Regions from separate parts of the Methylobacterium sp. NMS14P genome, predicted to be linked through region 1. Evidence: riboswitches for the same ligand, from Rfam matches in the RefSeq annotation. Region 1 holds a riboswitch; the other holds the start of a gene.
What was found. Region 1 has a riboswitch for thiamine pyrophosphate ahead of thiC (phosphomethylpyrimidine synthase ThiC). Riboswitches for the same ligand answer to the same signal wherever they lie in the genome.
Positions count from the first base shown of each region.

Region 2: it holds a riboswitch for thiamine pyrophosphate, as region 1 does, so the genes downstream of both, thiO (glycine oxidase ThiO) here and thiC (phosphomethylpyrimidine synthase ThiC) in region 1, are expected to answer to the same signal.

Region 1 covers NZ_CP087106.1:3,570,233-3,576,879, forward strand. Annotated here, with positions in the region: gene LOK46_RS17130 (LysR family transcriptional regulator) at 1-41, opposite strand, end outside; gene LOK46_RS17135 (hypothetical protein) at 138-356, shown strand; gene LOK46_RS17140 (YoaK family protein) at 361-1,077, shown strand; gene LOK46_RS17145 (ATP-dependent helicase) at 1,115-1,486, opposite strand; gene LOK46_RS17150 (hypothetical protein) at 1,671-2,189, shown strand; gene LOK46_RS17155 (pilus assembly protein PilZ) at 2,290-2,535, shown strand; gene LOK46_RS17160 (acyltransferase family protein) at 2,542-3,612, opposite strand; gene LOK46_RS17165 (restriction endonuclease) at 3,728-4,102, opposite strand; gene LOK46_RS17170 (alpha/beta hydrolase) at 4,118-4,948, opposite strand; TPP riboswitch at 5,051-5,156, shown strand; gene thiC (phosphomethylpyrimidine synthase ThiC) at 5,228-6,647, shown strand, end outside.
Region 2 covers NZ_CP087106.1:673,300-679,946, reverse strand. Annotated here, with positions in the region: gene LOK46_RS03125 (thiazole synthase) at 1-350, opposite strand, end outside; gene thiS (sulfur carrier protein ThiS) at 353-565, opposite strand; gene thiO (glycine oxidase ThiO) at 562-1,785, opposite strand; TPP riboswitch at 1,850-1,978, opposite strand; gene LOK46_RS03110 (TIGR02281 family clan AA aspartic protease) at 2,212-2,721, shown strand; gene LOK46_RS03105 (glycosyltransferase) at 3,107-4,228, shown strand; gene LOK46_RS03100 (adenylate/guanylate cyclase domain-containing protein) at 4,330-5,589, opposite strand; gene rpoD (RNA polymerase sigma factor RpoD) at 5,666-6,647, opposite strand, start outside.

The sequences.
Region 1 (6,647 bases):
AGGAACGAGCGCAGCAGCTCGACGTTCAGGTTGCCTATCATGGTTCATGATAACCGATATCGGTAACGCCGCGGGCCAGCGCCGCGTTAGGATTCGAGACAGACCCGTCTCAGAGCCGCACCGCGAAGCCTCGTCCGATGTCCGCACCCGTGATCATGACCACCCTCTTCGTCGGTGGCCTCGTGGCGATCCCGACGCTCGGCCGGTGGGCCGTACAGGTCACGGAGGTGCTCGCCTCCCTGCTGGCGACCGCCACCGTGTTGGTCGTGATCCTGTACCTCTGCGATCGCTGGCCGGACTACTTCGCCAACCCGCGGATGCCGGTCGGCACGATGGCGACACCGTTCGCCGAGTGAGACGATGACCCGTCCCGCGCGTTCGCAGACTCTGGGGAACGGCCCCTCCGCGGGCGCGGCCCTGGCGTTCGTCGCCGGCTTCGTCGATGCGGCGGCCTTCATCGCCCTGACCGGCCTCTTCACCGCCCACGTCACCGGCAACTTCGTCCTGATCGGCGCCGAGCTGATCGCGAGCTCCAGCGGCGTGCTGGCCAAGCTCCTGGCGCTGCCCGTCTTCGTCGGGGCGGTGGCGGCGGCGCGGGTTCTGGCCTTGCTGCTGGAGCGGCGGGGTTCCGACCCCCTGCCCTGGCTCCTCGCCGTCGAGGTGGCGCTGCTCGCGGGGTTCGGCCTGTGCGGCACCGTGTGGTCGCCTCTCGGCGGGGCGGATGGCGCCGCCTCCATCGCCGTCGGCATGCTCGCGGTCGCGGCCATGGGCCTGCAGAACGCCGTCGGCCGCCTGTCCCTCGGCCATCTCGCACCCACGACGGTCATGACCGTGAGTGTCAGCCAAGCCGTCATCGACGCGACCGACCTCGCCCTGGGGAGCGGCGAGCAGCGCGATCAGACCCGGAAGCGTTTCCTGCGCGTGCTGCCGGCGATCGCGGCCTTCGCCGCGGGCGCGTTGTGCGGAGCCTTCGGGATCGCGCATCTCGCCTTCGGCAGCATCGTCCTGCCGCTCGGCATTCTGGTGGCCCTGATCATCTTGGCCGCGGCGCCCGGCGAGGCCGGCGGCGCGCCGTGAGGAGCGGCGCCCCGAGGCGGTCAGGCGGCGACCGGCGTCACGGTTCGGCGGACGACCCGCCGAGCACCCGGCGGGCCTCGGCGAGCAGCACGGAGTGGCGCTCCGCCTGCGGGCCGGAATCCGGGGTCTCGCGGCCGAGCCGGGCGATGCGCGCCCGGAACAGGCGCCGGCGCAGGCCGAACCGGCGGACGCTCATCACCAGTGCCTGAAGCACGAGGCGGACGGCCTCCGTCCGCTCACGCTCCTCCACGATCGCCGCCGCGAGAGCGGCCTCGCGGCGGAGCGCGGCCTCGAGCTCGCCCCGGACGGCGACGCGGGCCGCCTCGTCCTTGCGCGCCGCGTCGAGCTGGATCCGGCATTCCTGCAGCGCGCTGAGCAGCAGAAGCTCCTGCGCGGACGCATCCCTCATCAAGGCCTCCCGAGGCGCCGCCTCCCGTCCGCCGACGGGTCGTTCCACCCGATCGCCGTCGCGCCGGCCGCGGACCGGCCGGCGCGCATCCTCGTGCGACGCCATAGCGAGCGCGGCCGCTGGCCGGAAGCCGCCGACCGGATTATTCGGCACGCACACCGCAAACGACGGGGGAATCGGGCACGTGCAGATCCGGATCGCTCTGGCCTTCGGGGCCATCACGCTGGGAGGCGGCGCGGTGGCACCCGCCCCGGTCCAGGCCTATCAGCTGGACACGGTGAACCTGGTCGGCTGCGCGCAGGAGGGCGGCGTCTGCCGGATGCCCTACCCCACCAACGTCTATTACGGCGTGCCCGGCCGGACGAACGGCCGGCCGTTTCCGCAGGGTGGCGTCGTGCCCTGCAATACCCAGACCTTCGGCGATCCGGCACCGGGCCAGGCGAAGAGCTGCTGGTTCGCTCCGCGGATCAACGCGGGCGGTGGCGGAGGCTACGGCGGCGGGGGCTACGGCGGCGGTGGCTACGGCGGTGGCGGCGGGGGTGCCTACGGCGGCGGGGGCGGCTACCGGAATGACGGCTACGACGACCGGCGGGACGCCTACCGCGACCGCCGCGACTACGACCGCCCGCCGCCGCGCCGCCCCTACGACGACGATTACGGGCCGGGGCCGCGCCGCTACCGCGGTGATCCCGACGAGTACTGATCTCGGTTGAGCAGGGCAGGCACGGGAACGTATTTGCCCTGTTAACCGCGATCCGGCATCGTCCGGCTCCGCGGAGCCGCGAAACCGGACGGAGGAGCTGATGACGGAGAATCGCCGCGGCACCTTCCGGAAGAACGCCTTCACGTTCGGCGCCGTGCTGCTCGACGGCGGCGAGGTGAGCTGCCTGGTCTGGGACGCCACCGAGGTCGGCGCGCAGATCGAGGTCGAGGACGATCAGGCCGTGCCGGACCGCTTCGCGCTTCGTGTCAGCGCGGGCACCGAACCGCGCTTGGCCACCGTGGCGTGGCGGCGCAGCCGGCGGATCGGCATCGCCTTCGACGGCTGAGGCCCCTCAGGTCGCCTGCAGGGCCGGGCGCGGCTTAGGCCCGGACCCGACCAGCCGGAACCGGCGCGGCCGCACGAACAGCAGGTCGAGCGCCGTCCCGCGGACCAGCCGCTCCAGCACCAGCGGCAGGACCACCGCCACCGCCATGACCGTCAGGCTCGCGAGGCCGATATCGGTGATCGCGCCGGTGCGCACAAGGATCTCCCGGGTCGCCGCCATCGGCAGCGAGAAGGCGAGGTAGATCACGATCGAGCGCTGGCCGCAGGTCCGGATCGCCTCGGCAACCGGGCCGCCGGCGCGGCCGATCAGGGCGGCCGCCACCACGATCGCGAGGGCACCGGCCGCGCCGAGGGCGAGGCTCAGCAGCGGCAGGCTGGCGAGGGTCGGGTGGTCCGGCAGGCCGGACGGGGTCAGCGCGAGCCAGCCCTCCAGGAGCGCCCAGGCGGCGAGGCCGAACAGGGCGAGGGGGACGCGGCGGCGCGCCGCGTCGGCGAGCGCGACGATCCGCCCGGCGAACAGGTAGCCCGCGACGAAGTAGACGTAGCGGGCGCAGAACTCCTCGATCAGGGTCGCGTCGCTGCGGATGTCGGCGATCTGCAGCAGGGCGGCGCCGGCGAGGAGCACGCCGCCGGGCACGCGGCGCAGGGCCTTCGTGACCACCGAGAACACCGCCAGAAGGTAGATGAACCAGAGGGTGGAATAGGGCTCGATCAGCGCGTGGGCGAGGTGCGCCGCGAAGGCCGCGGGGCCGGCATCGCCGACGATCTTGCCGTACTTGGCGGCCGACTGGATCACCAGCCAGAGCAGGTAGAAGTAGGCGAAGTGGACGACCCGGCGGTCGGAGAACAGGCGCCAGTCGCGGTCGATGACCCGTCCCACGAACAGGCCGGAGAGCAGGAAGAAATCCGGGATCCGGAACGGCTTCGCGAAGGCGACGACCGGGTGGAGGAAGCCCTCGCCGCCCATGGCCTCGCCGGTGCCGATGACCGAGTGCATCATGACGACCAGGAGGATGCAGATCCCCTTGGCGATATCGACCCAGGCGAGCCGATCCCCCGTATCCCCGACCCCGGCCATCGACCCACCCCTCGCGATCGGCGCGATCCTGGACCGGTTCGGGTTGACGGCAAGGAACGGGGCGGCCGCCACCTGCGGATGTGACGAACGCGCGGTAAATCCGGCCGGTCAGATGTCAGGTGTTGCGCCGCGCCGACCGCCGGTCGCGGGTCATGCGCGTGGCGGCGTGGAAATCGTCGGGCTTGCCGCGGACCCAGACGAGGAAGCGCGCGATCTCCGGATCGGCGCGCAGGGCCTCGACGTCGGCGAGGCGTTTGGCGATCTCCGCCTCACTGTAGCGGGCATGGATCGCCGAGTGGCAGATCTGGTGCAGCCGGACCGTGCCGCGATGGGTCCCGCCCTTCAGCTTCGGCGTGAGATGATGGAGGCTGGAGCGGGCGCGGCGCGGAATCGGGCGCTCGCAGAGGGGGCAGACCGGGTCCGGCAGGCCCGGGACGCCCGGCGCGTCCGGATCCTCGGCGCTCCAGCGCTGCGAGCGCCGTCCGACCACGCGAGCCTCCCTCTCCTACCCCTGCTGTTCCACCGGCTGCGGGCAGGCCGAACCGACGCGGGGTCCGAACAGCGTCTCGGCCTCGCGATCCCGGCTGCCCAGGATGGAGACGTGGTCCCCCGGGATCACGTCGATCCGCGCCCGCGGACCGGCCGCCTCGGCGAGGTTCCGCGCCAGCTTGGCCGGCACCACCGTGTCGTCGCGGCCCTGCACGATCAGCACCGGCGCCGTGCCACCGCGGATGCGCAGGTCCGAGCGGTACGTGTCGCGCAGGAGCCAGATCGGGGCTAGCGGGACATGCAGCCGCACGGTGTGGCTCATCGAGTCGAAGGGCGCCTCCAGGTACAGCCCGATTGCCGGCTCCCGCTGGGCGACGGCCACGGCCACGGCGGCCCCGAGGGAATGGCCGTGGAGCAGGATCGGCGCGCCGGGCGCCCGCGCCCGCGCGGCCTCCACCGCCGCCAGCCCGTCGCGGATCAGCCCGTCCTCGCTCGGACTCCCGGTCGAGCCGGGGTAGCCGCGATAGGCCAAAGTCAGCACGCCCCAGCCGCGCGCCCGCCAGGGCTCCGCGGCGAAGCGGGCCGCGTGCGGCTCGGGGCGCGACCCGTTGCCGTGGAAGCTCACGACGACGCCGCAGCCCGGCCGCGGCGGCCGCCACAGGCCGTGCAGAGTCTCGCCGTCGGGCGTCGCGACCGTGATTGCCGCGAGGCCGGGCGGGGTCGTCCACGGGTTCTGCGGCCCGAAGGCGCCCGGATAGAGGAACCGGCGCTGCCCGAGCGCGAGTGCGGCGCAGGCCAGCCCGCAGAGGAGGAGCGCGGCGAGCAGGAGGCCGGCGAGGAGACGCATGCGGTGCGGGAGAACGGGTGCGTTCGGACGAACGGTTTACGGGATGTGTTTTCTACGGCCGCCGGTCAGCATTGACAAAGCCCTCCGCGAGCCCGAGTCTGGAACCGTTCCGAGGGGGGCCCTGCAGAGGGCTGAGATTGGGCACGCTGCCCTGACCCTTGAACCTGATCCGGCTCATACCGGCGGAGGGACGGGAACCTGCGGTCGCATCCTGCGCGACCCCATCTCATCTCGGCCATCGCGTGGACCGGACCACTCCAGCACGAGGAGAGGCCCACGATGAACGCACCCGTTCTCCCGAAGGACGTGAAAGGCAGCCCCGAGACCGTGACCACCGGTCCGGTGACCGGATCGCGCAAGGCGTATGCGAACCCGGCCGGGCGGCCGGACATCCGCGTACCCTATCGCGAGATCGTCCTCTCCGATCCGAAGGAGGAACCGGTGCGGGTCTACGACCCGTCGGGCCCCTACACCGAGACCGATGCCCGCATCGACCTCAATGCCGGCCTTCCCGGCGTGCGCGAGCCCTGGGTCGCGGCGCGCGGCTACGCGGCCGTCGCGCCGCGGGCGGTGAAGCCCGAGGATAACGGCTTCGCGGGCGACAAGCTCGTGGCCCCCTGCCCCGCCGAGCGGACCATCCGCAAGGCGGCCCCGGGCCAGATGGTCACCCAGTACGAGTTCGCCCGCGCGGGGATCATCACCGAGGAGATGATCTACGTCGCCCATCGCGAGAACGTCTGCCGCGAGACGATGCTCGCGGGCGCCGAGGCCGCGCTGGCCGACGGCCAGAGCTTCGGGGCCTCTGTCCCGCCCTTCATCACCCCGGAATTCGTGCGCGACGAGATCGCCCGCGGTCGGGCGATCATCCCGGCCAACATCAACCACACCGAGCTGGAGCCGATGGCGATCGGCCGGAACTTCCTGGTCAAGATCAACGCCAACATCGGCAACTCGGCCGTCACCTCCTCGGCCGCCGACGAGGTCGAGAAGCTGGTCTGGTCGATCCGCTGGGGCGCCGACACGGTCATGGACCTGTCCACCGGCCGCAACATCCACAACATCCGCTCGTGGATCATCCGCAACAGCCCGGTCCCGATCGGCACGGTGCCGATCTACCAGGCGCTGGAGAAGGTCGGCGGCGACCCGCTGAAGCTCGACTGGGAGGTGTTCAAGGACACGCTGATCGAGCAGGCCGAGCAGGGCATCGACTACTTCACCATCCATGCCGGCGTGCGGCTCGCCCACGTGCCGCTGACCGCGCGGCGCGTCACCGGCATCGTCTCGCGCGGCGGCTCGATCATGGCCCGCTGGTGCCTCGCCGGGCACCGGGAATCTTTCCTCTACGAGCGGTTCGACGAGATCTGCGACATCATGCGGGCCTACGACGTGTCGTTCTCGCTGGGCGACGGCCTGCGCCCGGGCTCGATCGCCGACGCCAACGACGCCGCCCAGTTCGGCGAGCTGGAGACGCTCGGCGAGCTGACCAAGGTCGCCTGGGACAAGGGCTGCCAAGTGATGATCGAGGGCCCCGGCCACGTGCCGATGCACAAGATCAAGGTCAACATGGAGAAGCAGCTCAAGGAGTGCGGCGAGGCGCCGTTCTACACCCTCGGCCCGCTGACCACCGACATCGCCCCCGGCTACGACCACATCACCTCGGGCATCGGCGCCGCGATGATCGGCTGGTTCGGCACCGCGA
Region 2 (6,647 bases), 2.9 Mb from region 1:
GTCTCCCGGTCGCCGATGACCTCGACCTTGATCCAGTTGGTGTCGAGCGCCTCGCGGGCGAGCTCGGCGGTCATGATCGCGTCCCGGGCCGTCTCGCAGCCGGCGGTATTCGGCAGGAAGCGCTTGCCCTTCAGGATCTTGACCGTGTCCGAGCCGTGGCCCTGGAGGGAGACCCGGCGGATCGAGGCCGTGACCACGTCGGCGCCGCTCGCCTGAACGGCGTCGCGCATGATCGCCTGCGTCGGGTAGCCGGCGGTGCCGATGAACAGCCGAGACGATAGCGTGACCCCGGCGATGGTCAGGCTGTCATCCCCACGCTCGGAGCGCGGCGGCGTGTGATTCTGGTCCATGCTCAACCTCCCTGCATGGCGCGGACGATCTCGACGCGGTCGCCCTCCGCGACCGGGGTCTCGCCCCAGTCCCGGCGGCGCAGAACCCGGCCGTTCAGCGCGATGGCGACGCCCTGCGGGCTCTCGATGCCGCTCTCTTCCGCCTCGAGGCGGAAGAGAGCGTCCACCGTCTCGACCGCGCAGTCGCGGGGCTCACCGTTGACGAGGAGTTTCATGCCGAGGCCCTCAGCGCTTCCGGCTGGCCGAAGCGCGCGCGGGTGAAGGGACGCGCCACCTCCGGCAGCGCGCCGTGCAGCACCAGCGCGGCAATCGCGTCGGCGGTGACCGGGGCGAGCAGGTAGCCGTTGCGATGGTGCCCGGTGGCGGCGACCAGGCCCGGGGCGATCGCGTCGAGGATCGGGGCGTCGTCGTCCGAGGTCGGACGGTAGCCGCTCCACACCGCCTCGACCTCCATCTCCTCGATCCCGGGAAGCACCCGGCGGGCACCCTCCAGCAGGGCGTAGAGCCCGCCCGCGGTGACGCCGGGCCGGAAGCCGCAATCCTCGACGGTCGCGCCGACGACGAGATGGCCGTCGCTCTTCGGCGCCATGTGGACCTGCTCGGTCCAGACCATCCGCGCCAGGGTACCGGTGCGGGCGGTGGTGCGCAGGGCCAGAGACTGGCCCTTCAGCGGGCGGACCGGAAGGGCGAGCGCGTCGGGCAGCAGACCACCCTCCCCGCTCCAGGCGCCGGAGGCGAGGATGACGGTCTCCGCCGCCGCGACGCGGTCGCCGGCGCGGATCCCGGTCACGCGGCCGCCCGACCAGTCGAGGCCGGTGACGGGGGTCCGCTCCACCAGGATCACGCCGGCCCGGCGGCAGGCCTCGGTGAGCGCGTCCATGACCAGACGGGGATCGACCTGATGGTCGAGCGGGCAGTGGATCCCGGCGGTGACGGAGGGGCGCAGGCCCGGCTCCAGGCGCCGCACCTCGCTGCCCGGCAGCCAGGTGGCCTCGAGCCCCGAGCGGCGCTGCAGGTCGTAGCGGAATCTCAGGCGCTCGACCTCGTCGCGGCCGACCGCCAGCACCAGGGTGCCGTCGGCCCGGTAATCGATCGCGCGGCCTGACTCCGCTTCCAGGGCGTCGCGGAACTCGGGCCAGAGACGGAGCGAGTCCAGGGCGAGTGGGAGCAGCGGGTCGGAGCCCGGCTCGTGCTCGGCGGCCGGGGCCAGCATGCCGGTGGCCGCGAGGCTCGCGCCCGCCCCGATCGTGTCCCGCTCCAGCACCGTCACGGCACGGCCAGCTCGGGCGAGGCGCCACGCGATCGACAGCCCGATCAGCCCGCCGCCGACCACCGCGACGTCGGTCCGCGCCGGAAGGGGCGTCGGCGTAGCGCTGCCGTCCGGATCGCGGCGGCGGCCGATCGGTGAGGCGGGTCGGTCGAGGGGCACAATCATCTCCGCGGATTGCCGTCGCGGAGATCGGGCCGTGCGCTTCGGTGAGAAGCTGTGGCCTGCCTTTCGGGCGGCCGCGGTCCAATCCCTACGCCGGTATGAGCCGGATCAGGTTCGAAGGATTTCCGCGCCGCAGGTCCTGACGGACGTGCCAGCGGTTTCTCAGCCCCTTGCCGGGGATCTCCCTGGAACAGACGCAGATGTGGCCCCCCGTCCGGGGCCGGTCAACCCCGCGCCGCGGCCACGGCGGCTTTGCCGTGACAATCGGTGGATCGCGGTGACGGTCTGGACACCACGTGGAGCGGAATCGGCGCGCGGGTCCGGGCGGCGCTCGCCATCGCGCACCATCCCTTCACGGGTCTGGCATCTGATCGCCGGGATCCCGGAACACCTCCGGTCCCCGGCACTCCACGTCACGGGCGGATTCGCGTGCGCACAATCCTGTTGATCTGCCTGCTCGGCTTCCTCGGTGTCACGGCCGTCCTGAAACTGCGCGACGGCGTGCGACCGGCGCCGGTCGCGCGCGCCATCGCTCCGCCGCCGGAGCCGGATCTCGCGGGCAGTGCCGCCGCCGGTGTGGCTCTCCAGGCTGGCCGCAACGGCCACTTCTTCGTCAACGCCCTTCTGGACGGCCGTTCGCTGCCGATGATGGTCGATACGGGGGCGAGCGCCTGCGCGTTCTCCGAGGAGGACGCCGCGCGGATCGGGATCCAGGTCGGGCCGTCCGATTTCACGCGCGTCTGGAACACCGCGAACGGGACGGTCCGCGTCGCACCGATCCGGATCGCGATCGTGCAGATCGGATCGATCACGGTGCGGGACGTCGAGGCGGTCGTGATCCCGCGCGGGCTCCTATCGACCAGCCTGTTGGGCATGTCGTTCCTCAGGCGCCTGCGCGATTTCGGCGTCTCCGGCAGCACGATGACGCTCAGGGGCTGAAACGCCCGCATGCCCATGAAGATTCTGGAGATTGCGGCAGCGCGGATGGAAGACCGTGCGGCCTGCCCTTCGAGGTTGGTCGCGGGATCGGGTCGATCATGCTCCCGATCCAGGGCCGATGGGCTTCGATGCGCGGGCCTCATGCTCTTAAATTGAATATTTGAAATTTATCTATAGAGATATTGTGACGATCCTCAATTATTTATGTAAAGTCGACTTCAGACTTTAATTTAGTTCTTCGAAGTATAATTTTAGTGACGCTGTCGATCACTTTGTCATCGCGTCGTGGTGGTGTTAGGAGCCTTGATGACTGCGCACCCGAGATCTGAGCGCACGATGGGACGGCTCCGGAATGAAGAATCGCGGATCGACAATCTGTTTGTCCATGATCGTGAAGGACGAGGCCCACGTTATCCGTCGATGTATCGACTCTGTTCGTCCGATTATCGATCATTGGATCATTGTTGATACCGGATCAACGGACGGAACCCAGGATATCATCCGCGCCACGCTGGCAGACATACCGGGTGCCTTGGTCGAGCGGCCCTGGGTCGATTTTGCCTTCAACCGGAACGAGGCCTTGAAACTCGCCCGGCGTCACGCGCAGTACGTTCTGATCATCGACGCCGACGATGAGCTGATCATGCCGGCGGACTTCGCGATGCCGAAACTGCGTGCGCCCGGCTATCGGTTCGAGATCATCGACGAGCACACGCGGTACTGGCGCAACCAGTTGGTCAGCAGCCGGGAGAACTGGCGCTACCGGGGCGTCCTGCACGAATTTCTCAGCTGCCCCGGCGTGGCCGAGACACCGATCCTTCCCCTCGCGATGCGCCGCGGCGACGACGGGGCCCGGCACCGCGACACGACGGCGGACGCGCGGGATATCGCGGTCCTCGAGAAGGCGCTGGCGGTCGAGACAGATCCCTTCATGATCGCCCGGTACACGATGTACCTCGGGACCACCCACGATGCCGCCGGCGCGTATCGGAAAGCCTACGAATGCTTTCTGAAGCGGGCCGATCTAGGTGGATGGGACGAGGAAATCTATTTCAACCTGCTGATGGCGGCCGTGAACGCGGAGCGCCTCGATGAGCCGGAGGACAGGGTGCTGCAGCTCTACGAGCGCGCCACCTCCGTCCGTCCGGCGCGGGCGGAAGCGCGACACGGGGCCAGTCGGTTCTGCAGGCTCAGGAAGCGGTTCGCGGACGGATATCGATACGCGGAGGCGGGCCTGGCGCTCGAGCTTCCGAGCGAGGGGATTTCCTTGAACCCGTGGGTCTACGAGTACGGCTTGCTCGATGAGTTCGCCCTCAACGCGTACCATCTCGGACAGTACAGCGCCTGCGGACACGCCTGCCTGAAGATCCTCGAGCGGACGCAGGTCCCCAAGGAGGTCGCCATACGCGCCGGCGCCCTGGCCCGGGACGTGATGGCGAAGATGATCGATCCGGTCTGGGGGTGTCGGCACACCCCCTACGCAATGCCGTTCGTGCCGACGTGGTGAGACGGACGGCGCACGGATCGGCCGCTGGCCCGAGATCGCGGCGGGTGTCGGCGACGGCCGCGTGACGTCGGGATCGATCGGGGACGCTCTCCGTGACCCGGTCAGCTGGATCTGCGCGGGCGCAGGAATTTCGGCCGGAACACCGCCATGGGCTCGTCGAAGCCGCTGAGCCGGTGCTCGCCCAGCGGGATCGGGTCGCCCCAGAGGAAATCCACGAAGGGCTTCGACATCAGCAGCGGCTCGCCGAGGGCGCGGTTCAGCTGCGCGATGCGGCTCGCGAGGTTCACGTCGCGGCCGATCACCGTGAAGTCGAGGCGGGAGCCGGACCCGACATTGCCGTAGGCGGCCTCGCCGTGGTGGAGCGCGATGCCCGCGGCCACCGGCACCGGGAACTGGTGGAGGGCGTTCGCCTCGTCGAGGGCCGCCAGGGCGTGCTGGGCCGCCGTGAGCGCGCCCTTGGCCGCGCCGCCCAGGTCGTCGCCGGACTCGCGGAAGATCGCCAGCAGGCCGTCGCCGAGATACTTCAGGACCTCGCCGCCCTCCCGCTCGATCGGCGGCACGAGGCAGTCGAAGAACACGTTGAGCAGGCCCACGGCCTCCTCGGGCGTCATGTCGGCGGTGGTGCGGGTGTAGTCGCGCATGTCGGCGAACAGGATCGCCGAGCGGATCCGGGTCACCTGCCCGCGGCGGATATCGCCGGCCAGGATCGCCCGGTGCGGCTCGTCGCCGACGTAGAGCCGGAGCACGTGGTCGAGCTGCTTGTTGAGGACGCGCATCTCCATCACGGCCGCCAGCGCCGGCATGACGAAGCGCAGGATCGCGATGTCGTCGTCCCGGAACCCTCCGGGGGCGCGCGTGGCGAAGGTGATGCCGTTCTGCGTGCCGTTCGTGAAGAACAGGGGCGCCACCACGTAGTGGGTGTAGCCGCCGGCCTTCAGGTCCGGAACGATCGCGTAGGCGTCGTCCGGGGTCTCCGACAGGTCGAGGATCAGCCACTCGCCGGTCTCGTGGACCGTGTGAAACGGGCTGTTGAGATAGGCGTCCGTCGAGCGGGCGCCGTGCGGGAACAGCCGCACGGTGGTGCCGCCATCCCGGGTCCAGATGCGGCCGACCCCGGCGTATTCCGAGTGCAGGGTGTCGATCGCCGTGGAGGCCCGGTCCACCGGCACGCCGATCGCGATCAGGCGCTCGGCGAGTCCGGCCAGCATCTCCTCGGCGTTGGGCATCCGCGCGCCCTCGCCGAGCAGCCAGTCGCGGATGCCCACGGAGGGCTGCAGCGCGCCGAAGGGCACGTCGTCAGCCTCCGAGCCATCCGCGAAGGCCGTCGGGGATCCGGGCGTTGGCGGGCGGCGTTCGAGCATGGCGCCAGACTGGATGCCGCGCGGCACCGAGGCAACGCGGGCGACGGGGAAGCGCCGCGCGGTCCGCGGCGCGGGCTCAGTTGTCCAGGAAGCTCCTGAGCTTCCGGCTGCGCGACGGGTGCTTCAGCTTCCGCAGCGCCTTCGCCTCGATCTGGCGGATGCGCTCGCGGGTCACGGAGAACTGCTGGCCGACCTCCTCGAGGGTGTGGTCGGTGTTCATGCCGATGCCGAAGCGCATGCGCAGCACGCGCTCCTCGCGGGGCGTGAGCGAGGCGAGCACGCGCGTCGTGGTCTCGCGCAGGTTCGACTGGATCGCCGCGTCGATCGGCAGGACGACGTTCTTGTCCTCGATGAAGTCGCCGAGGTGGCTGTCCTCCTCGTCGCCGATCGGCGTCTCGAGGGAGATCGGCTCCTTGGCGATCTTCAGGACCTTGCGGACCTTCTCCAGAGGCATCGCCAGCTTCTCGGCCAGCTCCTCCGGGGTCGGCTCGCGGCCGATCTCGTGCAGCATCTGGCGCGAGGTCCGGACGATCTTGTTGATCGTCTCGATCATGTGCACCGGGATGCGGATCGTGCGGGCCTGGTCGGCGATCGAGCGGGTGATCGCCTGCCGGATCCACCACGTGGCGTAGGTCGAGAACTTGTAGCCGCGCCGGTACTCGAACTTGTCGACCGCCTTCATCAGGCCGATGTTGCCCTCCTGGATCAGGTCCAGGAACTGCAGGCCGCGGTTCGTGTACTTCTTGGCGATCGAGATCACGAGGCGCAGGTTCGCCTCGATCATCTCCTTCTTGGCCTGCCGGGCCTCGCGCTCGCCCTTCTGGACCATGTTGACGATGCGGCGGTACTCGCCGATCTCCAGGCCCGTCTCCGAGGCGAGGTCGAGGATCTGGGCGCGCAGCTCCGACACCTGCCTCGAGCCGCGCTCGACGAGGTTCTTCCAGCCCTTGCCGCCGAGCGTCCCGACGCGCTCCATCCAGTTCGGATCGAGCTCGTAGCCCTGATAGTGGCGCAGGAACTCGTCGCGGGCCACGCCGTGGCTCTCGGCGAAGCGCATC